4 regions of the Paenibacillus sp. p3-SID867 genome follow, and region 4 is predicted to be linked to each of the others. Evidence: riboswitches for the same ligand, from Rfam matches in the RefSeq annotation. Region 4 holds a riboswitch; each other region holds the start of a gene.
The links. A riboswitch is a leader RNA that binds a small molecule or an ion and turns the genes downstream of it on or off. The one in region 4 is predicted to bind cyclic di-GMP.
Positions count from the first base shown of each region.

Region 1: it holds a riboswitch for cyclic di-GMP, as region 4 does, so the genes downstream of both, M4D81_RS18125 (response regulator transcription factor) here and M4D81_RS27205 (helix-turn-helix transcriptional regulator) in region 4, are expected to answer to the same signal.
Region 2: it holds a riboswitch for cyclic di-GMP, as region 4 does, so the genes downstream of both, M4D81_RS18175 (EAL domain-containing protein) here and M4D81_RS27205 (helix-turn-helix transcriptional regulator) in region 4, are expected to answer to the same signal.
Region 3: it holds a riboswitch for cyclic di-GMP, as region 4 does, so the genes downstream of both, M4D81_RS19545 (non-ribosomal peptide synthetase) here and M4D81_RS27205 (helix-turn-helix transcriptional regulator) in region 4, are expected to answer to the same signal.

Region 1 is NZ_JAMBDM010000008.1:245,879-250,708, reverse strand. It holds gene M4D81_RS18130 (hypothetical protein) at 361-822, opposite strand; gene M4D81_RS18125 (response regulator transcription factor) at 1,267-1,971, opposite strand; cyclic di-GMP riboswitch class I at 2,057-2,142, opposite strand; gene ltrA (group II intron reverse transcriptase/maturase) at 2,369-3,760, opposite strand; gene M4D81_RS18115 (arsenite methyltransferase) at 4,266-4,830, opposite strand, start outside.
Region 2 is NZ_JAMBDM010000008.1:257,870-262,699, reverse strand. It holds gene M4D81_RS18175 (EAL domain-containing protein) at 1-2,416, opposite strand, end outside; cyclic di-GMP riboswitch class I at 2,564-2,650, opposite strand; partial or broken gene M4D81_RS18170 (IS4 family transposase) at 2,834-3,211, opposite strand; gene M4D81_RS18165 (zinc-dependent alcohol dehydrogenase) at 3,899-4,830, shown strand, end outside.
Region 3 is NZ_JAMBDM010000009.1:171,146-175,975, forward strand. It holds gene M4D81_RS19545 (non-ribosomal peptide synthetase) at 1-1,936, opposite strand, end outside; cyclic di-GMP riboswitch class I at 2,143-2,237, opposite strand; gene M4D81_RS19550 (NHL repeat-containing protein) at 2,811-4,830, opposite strand, start outside.
Region 4 is NZ_JAMBDM010000017.1:44,488-49,317, reverse strand. It holds gene M4D81_RS27215 (ABC transporter permease) at 1-743, shown strand, start outside; gene M4D81_RS27210 (Spo0E family sporulation regulatory protein-aspartic acid phosphatase) at 1,066-1,257, opposite strand; gene M4D81_RS27205 (helix-turn-helix transcriptional regulator) at 1,422-2,150, opposite strand; cyclic di-GMP riboswitch class I at 2,298-2,392, opposite strand; gene M4D81_RS27200 (YitT family protein) at 2,538-3,194, opposite strand; gene comA (phosphosulfolactate synthase) at 3,374-4,240, opposite strand; gene M4D81_RS27190 (MFS transporter) at 4,352-4,830, opposite strand, start outside.

The DNA of each region.
Region 1 (4,830 bases), on a different contig from region 4:
GGAACAAGTTATGCCCGTTTCGTCAATCCTCGCTTCACAAACATAAAGGACAGCCGATGATCTTGTAGGCTGCCCTTAAGCTTGCTATACTATCATCGTATCAGGAAAATCGTGCATATTGGGTGCATAATTCGTGCAAAATAAGAGCAAATCTAGTGCAGCGTTCGGTGCATGTTCGGTGCAAGAAAGATTCACGGCATCTCTTCTCTTGGTGAGGAGTTAATCGTACTCGGAGAGATTGAACTGACTGCTAAAAATGGGGGTAGACCCTAGAGCCTGTTTGAAAACGGGGATATTCTTCAATTCACGAACCATAAAAATAGAAGATGCGTATGTGCATCTTCTGAAGTAATGATATGATCAGTCTTCTCCAAAGGAATCCAGTTCCAACAGGACCGCCCGATCTTTGATTTTTCGATATACTTTATGCAGAATTCGCTTCCGATGATAAAAGAACGCGCGGCGGGAAAGTGCAATGCGATCTATAATGACCGAAAGCGCCAGTTTATCCAAATATCGTAGACGAACGAACAAAATTTCCTCTGTGGTGAGAGCCGAGAAAGCGTAATCGATCAATCCGATTCTCGATAATAGCAACGGGATTTCATGTTCAGTGATCTCTATCCGATGAATGACCGTACGCAACAATGGTTCTTGTTTTCTTCCATTGCCATGATTCACCCATTCATGCAGAGCCCTCGTTAATCCCGGAATATGCTTAAGCTCTGCCTGCGCATATTCCAACCTTGCTTTCCAATCACTATAGGACATAAGCCATGCTTCCACTTTTTCATAGGGGATGGACTGTTGAGTAAGATTCATCAGACACCCTCCCCAATTCCAAGAAATACTACAACTCTCCTTCCGCAAAACTGCTGAATGAAGTGCAAATCAATCCATGTTAATAAACATAATTCACGCTCCGTTTCTAATTGATACATGACGATCATCCCTTCATTGTTATATTGGGGACAGCCGCATAATTACGTAAGTTAAAGGCACCATCCTCTTCATTTTACGAGAGCCTGTCCCATTTTGATTTACTTCAGACTCCGATTCACGACAACAATCTCCAGCATTCATCTTTTTTCTCTCCACCTCCTTTGGTAAGGGATAATATTCCTATTTTTCCTTAGATCACCCCTTCATTTTACCTATTATTAGTTCGAATGGGGAGGGTGATCTTTTTGTCACCCTCTGCCATGATGATTTTGTCGAAAATCCCCGAATTTTCCCAAAGCTTGTTTCAATTTCAGTCCCATTAAATCACGTAGCATAGTGCTGATCATACAGACCTCTTCGTTTCGCCTTCTCAGCAGCTTCTCGAATGGATCGGGTGTCGAATTTACGAGTGATATGACGAACGTGCGATTTTAGGGTGTTCGAAGTAATGCCAAGTAATTCTCTGATAATTGTCTGTCGATAGCCCAAGCCTATGAGCTGCAAAATTTCTTTTTCCGTAGGTGTGAGCATGCAATGCAATTCTTTTCGCTTTATAAGCTCGATCTCATTACGGATTATCGTCGCGACATCCGCATGGAGAGAGGACTGACGTCGGTGAGCTTCTCTGATCGCAACCGGTATGTCCATATAGTTGGACTTTGTAATATAATTGACCGCTCCGGCAACAACCGCATCGACCATGACTTCCGGATCATGTATCGAAGAAAGGACAATAATCGGTAACTCTTTATTTCTGAGAATCTCGGCTGCGGCGTCCAGCCCGTCTCGTTTGGGCGAATTCAAAATCATTTCCAAGATCATTACGTCTACGTCTAATTGTACACTCGCTCGAATCGCTTCCTCTTTTGTCGAAACGATGTTAGATAAATAAATATCTGGCTCGGATTCAAGCAACATAGCGAGTCGCTGTTGCCAAGCTAGGTCACCATCCGCCAGTAATACTTTGATACTCCTGTTCCTACGGATCATATCTTTTATCTCTACAGAAAAGCTTGTTTGTTTGTTCATAATCGATCACCTCTTTTTATTTTCAAATGACAAAAAGACACGCCCTCTCACTGGCGTGCCTACTTGTCATCTTGGTGTGGTTTGAGAGGGTAACCCGGCGATCATTGCACTAGTGCAGAAGACCCGTGGCTTTGCGTCCCTGTCTTTCGATCAGGTTTGCCTTTTTTCCTAGTCTATTCGACATATTTGTATTGATTTATTTTACCATATTTCAATAGATGCCAAAAAGTTTGCTTGGTGTCACACCTTAGTAACGTATGTTCGAACATAGCGCAACCCTCTTCTTGCCAACATTTTAACGAAAATATACGCTAAGCAATCGAGTAGATAGGGGCGGCAAGCCCCTGACCTCTCACACCACCGTACATGCGGGTCCGCATACGGCGGTTCCTAAAGGTTAACGAATTTCAAGATATCGAGAAGTTAGACTTAACAGCCCTTGGTCGTTCCAATAGTAACGGTTAAGGGCGTTATTTATATTTCGGGACATCTCCCAGCATCCTCGCCGGGAGTTTGCCATCATCCTTGCCGCCCATTCAGGCACACCTAAGGCGCGTAAATTTCGAAGTCGGGTTTTGGGTAGCTTCCATTGTTTCCATAGACACATCCGCAACCTACGCCGAATCCATTCGTCTAGGCGTTCGCAGTGCATCTTCGCGGATGCCAAGCGGAAGTAGCCAATCCATCCCATCAGATAGCGGTTTAGTTCTTTCAACCGGCTTTCCATTGAGATACCCCGCGTTCGCGAGGTTATCCCTCTTACGCGCTCTTTCAGTTGTTCCACTTTCTTCGGTGCGATTCGAATTGTCGCGCTTTTGTTGGTCAGAAAACTGAATCCAAGGAATTTGCGCTTCCAAGGGCGGTCTACTGCGCTTTTGTCCCGATTCACTTTTAGTCTAAGCTTCCCCTCCACAAAACGGACAACCGATTCCATCACGCGCTCGCCTGCGCGTTTGCTTCCGACGAAGATGTTGCAATCGTCCGCATAGCGCACAAACTTCAGTCCTCTTCCCGTCAGTTCTTTGTCCAAATCGTCTAACAGAATGTTTGCTAAGAGCGGGCTGAGCGGTCCGCCTTGCGGCGTTCCTTCCAGCGTCTCTTGCCTCATCCCGTCGACCATGACTCCCGCGTTTAGATAAGCTCGAATAAGCTTCAGGACTCGCTTGTCCGAAACTTTCCTAGCTACTCTTGCCATGAGGATGTCGTGATTTACGCGGTCAAAGAACTTCTCCAAGTCCATGTCCACGACCCAGCGACATCCTTCTTGGATGTAGGTCCGCGCCTGTTTCACTGCGTCATGTGCTCGTTTCCTTGGACGGAATCCGAAACTGTTCGGCGAGAATTGCAGATCGAAGATCGGCGTCATCACTTGCATGAGGGCTTGCTGAATAAAGCGATCCATCACGGTTGGGATACCTAACAGCCGCACCCCGCCTCCGGGTTTGGGGATTTCCACCCGTTTGACTGGCATCGGTCTATACGTACCCGCTTGGAGTTCCCACTTTACGGTTTCCCAGCGTTCCCACAAGTGCGCTTGTAGCTCTGCTACCGTCACTTGGTCTATGCCAGGCGCTCCTCCGTTTTGTTTCACACGCTTATAGGCGTCTCGAAGATTGCTCTCTTCGAGCATCCGCTCCAGCAAGTCGTATTGTCCTTCGCGAGAAGTATGGTCGATTTGTGCCGACGAAGAACTCGGCGCTCCGGCATACCCTGGCGGTTTCACCGTTTCTCTTTGCCGCGAGCTCCCTTGCGGGATATTCTGCTGTCGTTGCTCTTCGCGCGAACGCATCGGTTTCTTCTCTCCTTTAAGTTCAGCCCTTCCGTGTGTTGTTGCAACAACACGCGTACTATGGCTTCTGCTGACTCCTGCGGGTTCAGCGCGGCTTTTCAGCCGCGGTTACGAAGTTACTTCGCGTATCCCGCAGGCCTCCCCAGATAAGAACGCCATCTTTCCGCCCGTACTCGCCCAAGTTTACGGCTACAGCCTTTGGCAGCTTAGGATTTCGTCATGGTATGGTGACTCATCCGGCTGCAACCGCCTCAAATTGGATTCGTGTACCTCGAGCCGTGCTTTTGCCTCCGGCTTCCTTCAGATTCCGCCTCGCGGCGGACACCCTTGCCCTTGGCTAATGGTAGGCGCTTGCCAGCCCCCATTCGGGACTTTCACCCTAGAGATGACGCCCATGCTGGGCGTACAAGGCGAAGGCGCTGCCAGCTAACCGGCAGCGCCTTATTATTTAATGCCGTAACATGTTCAGCCCAACACGAGCTGCAACAGCTCGGCCCGTCATGGCTCAAGGCTTGATGGCACGTATCGCGGCGGACACCAGGTATTGTTCGACATTTGCGCCAGGAATCCAATCCTTGATGAACGTCCGGGATTCGTCTTTAGGTTCGATCTCAATTTGGGTAAAACCGCTTTGTGCAAGCATGGCCTCCAGTTCGCCGATGGAAGAAGCTCCTGAAATGCACCCTGAATAGATACGGTCGATATCCTGCTTGATTTCATCCGGAAAATCGGCTGTTGCCACGACATCCGATATGGCCAGCCTGCCGCCGTTACGCAGCACACGGAACGCCTCATCAAAAACCTGCTGCTTTGATGGGGACAGATTAATGACACAGTTTGAAATAATTACGTCCACCGAGTGGTCCTGAACCGGCAGATGCTCGATCTCGCCCAGCCGAAATTCCGTATTGGTAAATCCGCTTTTGCTGGCATTTTCGCGGGCGCGGCTGACCATTTCCGGTGTCATATCTACACCAATGACGCGGCCGGAAGCGCCCACCTGACGGGAGGCAAGAAAGCAATCAAACCCGCCGCCGCTGCCCAGGTCCAGCACGACTTCTCCCGGTTGC
Region 2 (4,830 bases), on a different contig from region 4:
TAGCGTCAACCGCATTCTGGAGAATGTTAATAATTACTTGCTTGATTTGATTCTCATAGCAGTAAATACGTGGTACTTCCGAGTCGTGTTCTTCAATAATTTCAATGTTGTTTAATATGGAGTGTGTACTGAATAACAACACCTCCTGTTGTAAAACAACCGCCGCATCAACTTCCTGCATTTCCGGAGCTTGGGGTTTGGCAAGTGTTAAAAATCCCCATACTATAGCTTCCAATCTCCCAACCTCAGATAGAATCAATTCAATATACTCGGGTTTTTCGTTACCTTGTTGTAACAGCTGGGCGAATTCCTTGATCGAGGTTAGAGGATTTCTAAACTCATGTGCAACCCCTGCAGCCATTTGACCTACTATCAATAGCTTTTCAGTTCGTAGAAGGAGTTCTTCTGCCTTCTTTCGTTCCGAAATATCACGAGACGCGTACACGCATTGCACTACTTTGCGATTTTCATCAAATATAGGAGTGCCCCTGGTCTCGATATATACCCAACTGCCATCTGCTTTTTTACACCTCCACTCAAAATCGAACGTTGATTTTAATGTAACCATGTCATTGAATTGCTTCTTAACATACGCAAGATCGTCAGGATGAACGAAATAAAAAGCAGAATTTCCTTCAAATTCGCTGGACGAAAACCCCAAGACCAATTCATGGGACGGCGAGGCGTATAGAACTATACCTTCCATATCCACGACACCGACTAAATCCTGGGTATTTTCGGCAATAAAACGATACTTTTCTTCTCTCTCAGCGAGACGTTCAGAGATATCACGATACCGTTGTTCGCTCTCACGGAGTTTCCATTCCTGTATCTTGCGTTCTGTAATCTCCCGACCAGTTACTAAGATGCTATCAATCTTACCATCGGACGTTAGAATGGGAGTCCCTATGCCTTCGAGCCAAATGCAGGTCTCGTCCACTTTAACGAATCGCCACTCAAGACGTACCGAAGTCTTGGTGGATATCATTTCATCCCAACGTTCTCTGATGAGTGCAAGATCATCGGGGTGTACCATAGAGAAAGGGTAGTTTCCTTCAAATTGGGAAGCTTCCCCCCCGAACATCCGAATGTGGGATGGCGAAGCGTACTGTAATACACCATTAGTATCCAAGATGGCAATCAGGTCTTGTGAATTCTCCCCAATCAATCGGTATTTTGACTCTTGCTCCACGAGGTATTGTGTGAGAAGAGACGCTTCCCTTTCTTTTTTGATACGATCACTTATATCGACAGCCGAGCCGATTACCTCTGCTACTTGTCTCCCTCTATGGATAGGGCGTAAGGAAGCCAAATACCAAATTCCGTTGTATTGACCTTCATAAGTGACGTTCTCCTCTCCACCCCAAGCTCTTTCGTAATATTGAGACTTCCGTTCAGCATCATTGAGCGGGAGGAATTCATGAGGCTCCTTTCCTACGACTTGTTCGGGTGTTAGACCCATGCGATATAACAATTCACCATCACACAAAGTATGAATAAATTTTCCATCATGCCGAGTCAACTTAAAAGTCATACCTTGCTGGTATCTCAACGTAACTGCTAATTCCTGCTTTGTTTTGTGCAAAGCTTCTTGTAACCATTTTTCTCTGAATAATGCTGAAGGTATTCCATCTCTACTAAAAATCTTCTCTATTTGATGGAATGCCACCAGAAATTCCGATGGCGGCAAAGGTTTGCTAAACAAATAACCTTGCCCTAAATCGCAGAGGTTTTGTTGGAGAAATATCAATTGCTCTTTCGATTCGATTCCTTCAGCAACGACCTCCACATTTAATTCATGCCCCAGAGCAATAATTGCCTTGACAATCGTTGCATCCTTCATGTTCACCAGGCAGTTATTCACAAAACATTGATCAATTTTTATAATGTCAATCGGCAATTCTTTGAAGTTATACAGGGAACTATACCCTATCCCGAAGTCATCCAAACTGATTTTTATACCGAGATTTTTTAATTGTCTTAGAATTGGAACAATTCGGACAATTTCCATCGTCATGTATTCCGTAATTTCAAGCTCCAGATACGATGGAACAAGCCCTGTCTCATGCAAAATATTTTCCACACTTTCCACAAAATCAGGTTGATAAAATTGACGTACAGAGAGGTTGACTGCCATTATAAGTGTTGGGGCACCTGCATCCTGCCATGCCTTGCTCTGAGTACAAGCGGTTCGCAACACCCATTCACCGATGGGGGAAATCAGATTAGTCTCTTCTGCGAGTGGAATAAACTGTGTTGGAGTAAGAAGTCCTTGTTCTGGATGCTCCCATCGGATCAATGCTTCAACGCCTGTGATTTTCCCCGAAGCCAAATCCAATTTTGGCTGATAGTACAGTTGGAACTCTTGACGTTCCAGTGCTTCTCTTAAATCTTTCTCTAATTGTTGAATCCCCATTGTTACCTCCCCCTACTCGTGTTGTTGATGAGACGACAAAGTACCTGTGGTATCGAGGATGAATTTATCGAATTACGGGGGACTATCGCTGTTCTCGCCACTCTAATCCCCAACAAACAGACTAGAGACAACGAAAAAAACGCAACACACGGCAACCTGGCAACCATAACGAACATGCGTATTAGGCCCATGGCTTTGCGTCCCCATCTTTCAATGGGTTTGCCATTTCAATTGTTAATCTTCAACCACATTATGCCATGGTTCGACAATCTTCTGCAATATTCTCTTTGTCCATGAATATTGACTTTGCGAAGATACCAAGTTGATTAGGGTTTCCAATGAGCTTTCGGACAAATGAAGCGCTTTAGCACGGGATTACCGTGCTATCCCTCGCGACAACATTAGCACATAGGTTAACTTTTCGAACATCAAATCGTCGACGATGAAGACGGTATCCCGATCCGCAGAAGTCAGCGCATCCACCTTTTCCACCTTTTTCATGGTGGCCACGCTAAGCGAAGTCAGAAAACGACGCCATGCAAAGCCGGCATGATTGAGAAAGCAATAAACCGCAGCTTTGCCGGCCTTCGAATCGTCCTTGCGGCTTTCAAGCAGGCGAAACCAGTTTTTCTGATGAAATAACAAAACGAAGACGAGTTGGAACAGCCGGGCGCAGCTAAAGCCAAAACGTTTACGGAATCCAGCTTGTTGCAAATGCTGCATGACTTTCAATTCTTGGAACGCTGGCTTTAGTTCGTTAGGCATTTGAATCAATTCGGATGGATGGGATATCATTAGGTAGACACCACCTCTTCGGTTAAAGTGATTGCTCAAAACTTTCACTTAGCAAACGAAGCGGTGTTTTTCTATTAACAAGCCCAGTATCTGATCGCCTTGGAAGCCTGCAACGACATGACTTCAAGACGAATTTCGCTCTGCGAAATTTGGGTTGGTAACCTACAAGTATTGTTAAAGCCATAGAAGAACTAGGTGCAGCTTCGAAGTAAGTTTTGATCTGGTTCGCGAGAATGTCTTTGAGGATTTGGGAAGACAATTTTATATAGTCGCGCGTGAATTTGCTACAGGACCAAAGTTCCGACGGGAAGGCCGTGCACCGTACCTGCACATTCTTCATTGCTTGCTGTTAGTAATGAATGGACATTAGATTTAGTACAAGCAATGCGCGATAATCCAGAATAAAGAGGTAGTGTGGTCAAGTTGTTAACAAAGGGTATTTAGATAGTTTTATTAACTGTGAGCACAAGGATTTATTTAGTGAGGTTTTGTTCTTTGATAACCTTACAAATACCCTTAGTGTTGAATTTACTTTCACGTGAATCTTTCCGTCCTCCGTCTCCTTTCTTGTTCTTAGGCGCTCCGCGACTGTCGAATTTACCGTATATCGAATGTATAATCCTCTCTCCAATTTCATAATAGAAGCATGCATGCAAATTCAAGGCATGTCATAACAGGAGGGCGATTATGAAGGCTGTAACATTCCATGGCATGAAGAACATGCAAGTGACGCAGGTCGCGGATCCGACGATTCAGAAAAAAGACGGGATTATCGTCAGGATCACCTCGACCGCCATATGCGGTTCTGATCTCCATATATACCAGGGGGCGATTCAAGCCCAAACCGGATACGTGATCGGCCATGAACCGATGGGCATCGTCGAAGAAGTAGGCCCTGAGGTGACAAAGGTCAAGAAAGGGGACCGGGTCGTGCTCCCGTTCAATATCTCGTGCGGCAGCTGTCATTACTGCCAGCATGAAATGGAGAGCCAATGCGACAACTCCAACCCCAATCCCCAAGTGGATACGGGAGCTTACTTTGGGTTTACCGAACGGTATGGGAATTATTGGGGCGGACAAGCCGAATTGCTTTACGTGCCATACGGCAATTTCATGCCCTTCGTTATTCCGGAGTCATGCGAATTGGAGGATGAGAAGCTCCTGTTCCTGTCCGACGTGCTGCCGACGGCCTATTGGAGCGTGGACAACGGCGGCGTGAAGCAGGGGGATACGGTTGTGGTGCTCGGCTGCGGCCCCGTCGGCTTGATGGCGCAAATATTCGCTTGGATGAAAGGGGCCAAACGGGTCATCGCGATCGACAATCTCCCGTACCGGCTGAACCATGCCAAAAAAATGAATAACGTCGAAACCTTCAACTTTGAAGATTTCAAAGACATGGGGCTGCATATAAAAGAAATAACGGGCGGGGGCGCGGATGTCGTCATCGATTGCGTCGGAATGGACGGCAAGAAGACGCCATTGGAGGAGGAAGAGCAAAAGGCCAAGCTGGTTGGCGGAACACTTAGCCCGATCAACATCGCGATGAATGCGGTGCGGAAATTCGGCACGATTCAGATTACGGGAGTATACGGTTCTAAATACTACCAGTTCATGTTCGG
Region 3 (4,830 bases), on a different contig from region 4:
CGGCTACCGCGGCTTTCGAGATTCCGTTGTGTTCCAATAGCCGAGTCTCGATTTCTCCCGGTTCCACTCGATACCCTCGGATCTTCACTTGATCGTCGATTCGCCCGATCATTTCGATATTGCCATCCGGCAACCACATGGCAAAATCCCCCGTTCGATATAACCTTTCCCCGAGGAGCGGATGTTCCACAAACTTGGCTTCTGTCAATTCCAGCTGATTCACATACCCCCGCGCGATACCGTCTCCTCCGACGCAAAGCTCTCCTACTACTCCGATCGGCTGAAGCTTCAACTGTTTATCAAGAATATAAGCGGAGGAATTGCATATTGGTCTGCCAATTGGAATGGTCGATTCGAAATCACGTTCGATCGGGAAGTAAGTGGAGAACGTCGTGTTTTCCGCCGGACCGTACATATTGATCATCCGCAGATCGGGGCACCTCTTCCTTACGGCATTTACGTGCTTTGGCGATAACGCTTCTCCGCCGACTAGCAAGGTGTCTAACGTACGAAAGACGTCTGGATCCTGTTCGGCCAGATTATGGAACTGAGCCGTTGTCAGGAACCAAGCCGTAATGCGGTGACCGATGATGGTTTCCTTCAATTTATAAAGGTCAAACAGGTCCGTGTCCTTCATCAAATACAAGGTAGATCCGTTCAAAAGGGATCCCCAAATTTCAAAGGTCGACGCATCGAATGTTATTGTACCGGTTTGCAAAATTCGATGCTCCTTGGAAAAGTTGAAATAATTGGTATTCTTGACCAATCTTACGATGTTGCGATGTTCAACCATGATCCCTTTTGGTGTCCCCGTTGATCCGGAAGTATAGATGATATACGCAAGACTTTGCGAGGTTACTGCAGATATCGTATGGGAACAGCTGTCAAGGCTTAGCTTCGCGTTGTCCCAATAAATTACTTTTCCTTCAAATGCAATGTCAGGCTTCCAACTGGAAGGGGCCAGCAAAAATCCCGCCCGACTGTCCTCGAGCATATATTCGATTCTTTCGCACGGAGAATCGGCTTCGATGGGCATATAAGCGCCGCCAGCTTTCAATATGGCTGTAAGCCCGACAATCATACTGACAGACCGATCCGCGACAATGCCAACGACGCTCTCCGGCTTAACGCCGTGATCCTGCAGTGCTTTTGCAAGCTGATTCGCGTGATCGTCCAATTCCCGATAGGACATCTGATGGTCCTCGGTCATGATCGCCGGGCGATCGGGGGTTAAGCGGACTTGTTCCTCAAACAAGTAATGGACCGTTTGGCTGGAAGGAAAGTCCCTCTTAGTTCCGCTGAAAGCCTGAATCTTTCTCTCCTCTTCTTCTGACATCATGCGTATGTCGGCAATCACCTTCTCGGGGAAATCAACGACTTCATGCACAATTCGGCTCAAGTGGCCGCTCATTTGCTCGATCGTTTCTTTTCTGTACGAGCGGGTCGAATATTCAAGGTGTATCATGATAAATTCCTTCTTAAAAGCCGTCAAAGCAAGCTCAAACGTCCCCAACTGATCGGATTCATAAGGAGTGGCATTGGCGTTTTGCCAAGTAAACGCCGCTTTGATGAACGGGTTACCGCTCAAATTCTTTCGCATATTCCGATCTTCGAGTGCTTGCATCGTGGCATGCTTGACTTCTATCAGAAACTTACCTAATGGCTTATGTACAGTAGGAGAGTAACGTATAGGAAACATCTGTCTTTCCAACAGATACCCGATTACAGGATCATCCTCGCCGGTATATTTGGCAAGTAGGATCGCATAACAAGCCATAAGTGCCATATCCACAGTTATTCCGAAATTGAACGCAAGTTCATGGAGTTTTCGGGTCGTTGCAAAATCAAGGGAAAAACTAACCCGGTTTCCTTCATCGTTGGCCCATCCCCCCCGCGGCATTTCGTCAATTGATACTTCATATGTCGTTTGTTCCATGACCATCAACCTCCCGGACTATCGATTCATTAATGTCTGATTGTTAACGAACAGAAAAATCCTCTTCGCATTCTGCGATGAAGCAGTGTCCCCCTTCAACCCCAAACTAGTTTTTTTATAGCGAAGCCATCGTTGTTTTATGGAACGTCAAAAAAACCCCTTTCTTCAATTCAAAATAATGAATAAAACGGAGGTTTCCCGTTGTATTCGGCAACTGGCTGGCATTGCGGTCGCAGTAGATCCCGCATTAGCCCCTATAGCTTTGCGTCGCCACCTTTCGGTGGGTTTGCTATTGTCGTACAAAAATAGTATTTAAATTGTAAACCATGATTATATTATGTATTCGATTTACATTTACTGTATCTTGTTTCCAAATGAAAATCGATAGGTCTTTTGTTCAATATTGTCTTTCAAGAATGGTTTTGATGATATTGATAACCCTCATGAGACACTAGGTCGCAATAGTTAATCTTTACTAATTTTTGCTATTCCCCGACTTCACTCCACTTCACTTAACTATGTATTAAAGCTATTTTGTTCATTAGACAGGATACGTTTTTCTGTTATTACCTGGACATTAGATGATGGCTGATTAAGTCAATAGTTCTATTTTACAAATTCACCCCTATATCCGTTGCCCTAATTACGACAACGGAAATCATTAGATTCAATAACTTTTGTCTCTTGTCATCCGGGACTAAAATACCGTTTATAACTGGTCATGACATCTCGCTTCCGATCAGAAAACTTTCATAAGTTCAACTCACTTGGTAATTCCATTCTTAAGTTCCCGGTCTAATGGATCACTGGACAATAAAATAAAGAGCCGTTGTCCAGGACAACGGCCTCATATTGCTATATGTCATGAACAGTTTTAAAAAGGGCCGGTTATTTTTACCTTGATTTTATTGGATTCAACCGTTATCCCGTTCAATGTAATTCGAATCGACAATTCGGCTTGCCCCGGATGCTTGGCGATAATCTTTCCTTTTGGGTCGATCTCCGCCTTATCCGGACGACTGCTCAAATACTCAATGTGAGCGCCGGATAACTCCTTAGTCGTTCTTCCTCTCTCAAGGAAGACTTCGTAAGAATAATCGACTTCATCCCCCGGGTGAAGCTGGAGCGATTCAGCCTCGAGCTGTACTTTGTCTAGCGGCATGACCAGATTCGGGTCGCTATACTTCATCAGCTCGCTGCCGTATTTGAAATAGAAGTTGCCAAAGTCGTCCTGCGCAAGCTTTTCCGCATTGCTCTCCAACAAGATGGACAGCGACTTGCTTGCTGTGTCAATCTTAAACATCTTGCTCGTGTACGTGTGGTCAGCAACATATCCCGTATAAATGGTACCGTACACATTGCCGTCGGTTCCAACGGTCAAGCGAGGATTGCTGTGTGCATAATCTGCTGTAGGAAACATATCCTCGCTGTAAATAATCTTTTGGCGTTCCGTATCATAGATGAACAGAGCCCCCAGCGCCATTCCCCATATGTTACCGTCCGGGCCCCATATCAAAGAGGTTACTGCTTTTTTGCCCGGAACAGGTACCTGTTCCAGCTCTACTCGGCCTGAAGCCGTATCGTAAATGGCAAGCTTCCCCTCTCCGCCGGTCATTGCTCCGGTGGCCATAAACAGCTTTCCATTCTTGTAAAGCAACGAATTGATCGAATGGCCGGATATAATGTCGCGCTTCACATCAAACTTTCCGGTAACGGGATTGTAGACGGTAAGAGCCCCGCCTGTTTTGCCTGCGATTGGATAGGAGCCGATATATAACAGGTTTTCTTCCTCGACCCCGAGCATGGCTACGGGCCGGTCTTGCTCCGAACCCAGCTGACCAAGCCGCAGCGGATTATTCGGTTCTGATGGGTCCGTTCGGTTCCATGGTTTGGCTGGATCGTATTCAAAGATGGTCGCTCTAGGATAAACGCCGAGATACATCTTTCCGTTCAATGAGCCGAATCCTTCGACTTGGCCGATTTGAGGATAATGCTTGGTCTCGTTACGGGTCGGCGAGTAAATTCCCATTCCCCCGCCTGAAATGAAGCCCGAAGACAGCATCTGCCCGTCTGTGCTCTTCCCGATATTAAACAATTCCACAAACTGTGCCGGAAACGGAAGCTCCGGCGTCTCAATCAAACCGGTTTCCAGATTGTAATAAAATGCCCTGCCGCTATTTCCGGCCAATCCGACCAAGGTCCAACCCGGATACTTTGCCTGATCCAGCTGAACATAACCAAAAGCGACGCCTGCTCCTTTGACATCCACGCCCAGCGAGCCGTAAACTCCCGTTCTCACGTTGTATGAATGGAGAGACCATTGCTGCGCACCACCTGGAAGGGTTTCGTAATAGGTGTAGAATACCTCTTCGCCGTCAGGCGATAACGGTGAAAATCCCCGTGCATTATAGGCAGTATTATTGTTAACGATCCAGCTTGCGGTATCTGGATCATACACGAACATTACCGGTCCGGGATCCACGCGCACGAATAATTTACCACCTGCATACTGGAGATCGTAAACCGAGGTCTTACCGTTAAATTCAGGTTGATGAAGCGCAATTGACGTGCCGCTAGCAAGATCGTATTGATAAAGCTTGGCGACGTCGGCTCCCCCCACATAGATCATTTGACGATCGGAATCGTAAGCAAGGCTGCGGATATGAGCCTCTTTCGATGAAGTCTTGAAGGATTTAAGGATTCGAGTCTGGTCGGTAGCGGGATCATATTCAAACAGCGATTGGGAATATCCTGTTCCCCCATACACTTTTCCATCTTCTCCGGCAACAAGCGTCCAGATGACGGTATCGGTAGGAACCGGTTTCCCGATGGCACGCAGCTTATCCTCTGCCGGGTCATACTGAAATAACGTCCCGTTTGGCGTACTACCGATG
Region 4 (4,830 bases):
GTAATCCTGCACTCCCTAATGAAATTTCTATCGGAATCAATATTGCCCGTAAATTGCATAAAGGCATCGGCGACGTACTCACGATCTACATTGAAGGCGAACCGCATCCAGTGCTGATCACCGGCACTTTTCAGTCCATTTCCAATATGTCGAACGTCGCCAGGGTCACATCGGATCTTGTCGAGCAGTTGAATCCGGACGCCGGGTTTATTCAACTAAAGGACAATACGGACAGCGATGCGTTTGTGCAGCAGTTGAACGAACGTTACAGCCCTTCCATTCAAGCGCTGAAGCAGGAAGTGCTGCTCGATTCCGTATTCAAAGAAGCTGCGGCGGTTTTGCTCATTCCGATGAGTATGCTGGCCCTACTGTTTATGGCTGTCACTTGTCTTATTGTTTATACAACTTGCCGGCTGCATATTCGTAAGGAAACGAAAACATATGGCATTTATGCCTCGCTCGGCCTGACCGCAACCGACATTCGTCGTGCCTTGACAAGCGGCATTGCCGGACTGGCTGCGCTCGGTGCGCTGGCTGGCATCGCTTGCGGCGTCTACGCATTGCCGGCCGTGCTGCGCGGTCTGCTCTCTGCCTATGGGATTGTCAAGCTGCCGCTTATCATGGAATGGCCGCTCGTCATTGGGCTGACTCTGATCGCGCTTGTTATCGCCATCAGCGGCTGCTGGCTGGCTTCGCGAATCCTCCGCCGCACCTCCCTTCGCGTGCTGGTCATGGATTCATGAAGGCCGTCCATGAACAGAAGATGACCTCCGAATGTCGGAGGTCATCTTTTTACTTCTTGCCTTAATAAATCTTCTTATTTTAATTCACATCGTATTTGTTCTTTCCACTTGATAATATTTGCGATGGCATTTGTTTCACCGCCTAAATAGATATCTTCTATGGTCATTGACCAAAATTTGGGCTTGTGATCTCTTTCGTTATGCGGAAGAGGATTTGTTATTTTACCCACCTTGGTTACTGACTCTCGATTTTTCTTGAACGCTGGAAACACATAAGGCACAGAAGGTATCTTCTGTGCCTTGATTCAAATATGAAGAAGATCTACTTTTTTTTAATATATTCCTCTTGGTTTTTTAATTCCATGTAACGAATAATCAGCTTATCCAACGACTGTGAAATTGCGACAACATCTTGATGCACCAATTCGAAACTGCTGGCCACTCGCTCAAGTTCTCTTCGGAGAAGTTCGAGTTTTTTCGATACTTGTTTGAGTTCACTCTCGATAGAAATCACCTTGTTCACCCACCCCCGTCGTAACAAGTGATTGATGACAGTTGCCACAGTTATCGATAACGCGAATCAGTATATATAACTTACTTATCATTATAAATTTCGACGGTAACAAAAAAAATACCCATAATTGGGTAATCTTTATTTTAAGACAAGTTTTATGACGGTTATGTAAATTTTTTAAGAAATGCTCCTTTGTGGTTGACTCTCGTTTTTGCATAGATCTTTTTAATAAAAGTACGAACCGTGCTTTGGCTAATACCATAAATATCAGCAATTTCAGGGACATTTTTATTCTCAAGCCACCCATAGGCTATTTCTTTCTCGCGATTCGTTAATTCATATTGGTGAAAGTGAGAATAGATCAGCTCCCTTTGCAGAACGGGATCCTTTTGAGGTAATTTTTCTTCAATATTCTTGGCCAGGTGTTCAATGAGCGGTATGGCAAATGTAACTTCGTGCAAATAATGAAAACTAAGACCAAGGTAGCCTATGATCACATTTTTTATTCGAAGGGGAGTACAAACACACGCCAATTCTGAAAACACGCGATTACAATGCTCGGCCCCAATTACGACAGAAAGCGCTTGTTGTTCCATAGATAATGAAATAGCGTTGCTTCCTGCGTCTTTCATTGCCAACGAGGTCCCATTTTTTATATTATTCCTCTCGAGGAAACTTCTTAAAGAACCTGTTCCGCAATAATCGATAACGGCACCATCCGTATCTGTTATAACAAATAAATAAGGTATGGACAGCAAATTGTTCATATTCCTGGTTTCCTCTTGCAGCAAATAAAGAATTTCTTTCCGTTCAATCAACCTTTGTTTTATTTCAGTCATACTGAGGATATTAGGAAAATGATTGTTTACTTCTACCAGTGTTCTTTGACCCATTATTTCCCTTCTTCCCTTGTAAGAATAAGCGTTAAATAATGAAATCGATCTACTATTCATCGCTGCTGCATTCGACAGCTCACAGCAAAAAATAAAAAAACCATCCATTATGAACCATAGCAAAATAGGACGGAGGCTTCCGTCGTATTCGGCAGCTGGCTGGCATCGCGGTCTGAAGAAGATCCACATTAGCCCCTGTAGCTTTGCGTCGCCGCTTTTCAGCGGGTTTGCTATTGTCGTACGAAGAGTATGAATTTGTCGAATATCCAAACATGTTATGACTTATTCAAACTATAACTTACATTGTTTTTCATTTAATATAGGTCGTACGACCCAAATTTCCATATTTTTGTTATATTTGTCAATCACTCTTACCCATATACAGAATCACTTTTTGCGCCAAGCGGGTTGATAGACCGATTTCGGGGGAGGGAACTGGTGAATCCAGTTAATGATCCGGGTCGATATCCACTGGCATACAACTGCAAGGATAATAATTTTCCAATCGATCACATAGGCAGCGAAAGCGAATATGATTCCATTCATCCAGAACAATGAGGTGCCCGGGTTGATTCTTTTATACTTATAAATGGCTAAGGCAACATAACCGATTCCCCCATTCGATACCCTCTGCTTTATGAGGATGGCGACACCTGTTCCGAGAATAACCGAGCCGAATAGAAGATCGATCCATACGTTGCCGAACGGGGGTTCTAGAAACACCTCGAAGAAATTAACGGAAACGGACGTCACTGTTATAACAAATATGGTTCCAAAGGCACTGACACCATCAAGATAAGGGACTGTAAAGGCAAGGAAAATAAAATTAGCGAGCCACAGTCCGAGACTCATCGGGATCTCAAACGCATGGTTCAGAAGCACCGCGATTCCAGCTCCTCCCCCCGAAGGAATGGCGTGAGGAAACAAGAACATGGCCATGGCAAAACCTTGAATGATGGAGCCGGCGGTAATGTAGAAAAGTTTCTTGGAAGCATGACGATAGAAAAAGGGGCTCTTCCGCCCGGGTATGATCTGTAAGTTCACACGGAATCATCCTTCATAGATTAGAGTAACAAGCTAGTCCTGCTTTTTTAAGTGTATGCTTGTTCCCTGGAGGGGATACCGGGATAGATCTTTTTAACGAAAATATGTATAGGCTGACTCTGGAGATATCCATAGGCAGCCCTCTAGTATTTATCATTCTCTTGTGGTTTGGTCTATGTTTAAATTACGTAACAAAATCCATCGGTTTGTTTCTCTCTCACCCCGAGTTCAAACGTATCTTGACGAAGACCCCGCCGCATCGTTTCAAGGGAAAGCACTTCGGTGGGTTGGATATTTCCCAAATGTACGTGAGATCCAAATTTGCGGAGAAGCATCGCTTGCTGCTGCTTAAGAGGTGCCTCCCAAATCAGCTTTCTTGCATCCGACACGTTGTCGATGATATTATTTATCATTTCTTCCTGACACTCACCATGCTTATCGTAAATACCGATGCCTAGTCCAGACTCGCGCGCTTCAACAATGATAAACTCGGCGCCTACGTCTAAATCCGCTTCCATTGTATAGGCTAGCATTTCGGCGTCGATGTGGGAACCGGATTGTTTTTTACCATACTCCGTATAAACCCGAAGTCCGCGTTGTTTACCTTCCCGGATGAGTTCCGTTCGTTTTTTTCGAGACATCTCAATCGTGCCGTCAGATACTTCTATCGCGTTAAATCCAAGACGGCAAACGGTATTAAAAAATGCGGGGACGACATCTTGCTGCACGGCTGTCTCAAGCAAGGTCCCGCCGGGCATGACCGTGATTCCATGTTGTTTGGCTAGATTGATCTTGTATAGCAGCATTTCCGTTTTATACAGCGGAGCCGTCCCAAAACCGAATTTGACACAATCGATGTAATCCGAGGCTGTTTCGATCACATCTGAGAACATGTTTCTACCCAGGCCTTTATCAATTACCATCGTCATCCCGCGTTCCATGACCCCGTAGGTGTCGTGGTCTTTTTTGCCGTGTTCGGGATTTTCGCGCAGCCCGCTCGGATCACATATCTCCATGGGCCAAACTGTTCGCAGGGAACTGTTCATTCTAGGATCTCCTCAATTCTTTTTGATTTAGTCGTTTAATCCAATGACATTGGCATAATATGCTCATACCCATTGACAGGTGCCCATCTTTTGTCATAGGGATTTGTCCGGTCATCCGATCTGCCGCGGCGGCTTAATCAAAAAGAACACCAAACCTAGAGTAACCAAAGATAGTGAAGACACGGTTATAAAAACAACCTGATCCGATTTATCCATCATCCATCCGAACAAGGGCGGCCCTGCTGCAACTCCCAAAAATCGCAAGCTATTGTAAAGGGACGTAATCATCCCACGCTCACTTTTCTCAACTGCACCGGTGATCATCGTATTCAAGCAAGGAAGAAGCATTCCGGTTCCGATACAGCTGACTGTCAGCAGCCCGATAAACACGTAAATGTTCTTAAAAAAGAAAAGTGTAGCTGCCAGAGACAGGGTCATGGCAATCAGCCCGATATTCATCAGCCAACGAATCAACAGGCCATTCTTCTTGATCAAGCTTCCCGTCGTATAGGAAGTGATAACCATCCCAAGCAATGGAATGGCCAAAATCAAGCCCTTCACGACCCCGTCAATGTTATAAGGCTTGTCTT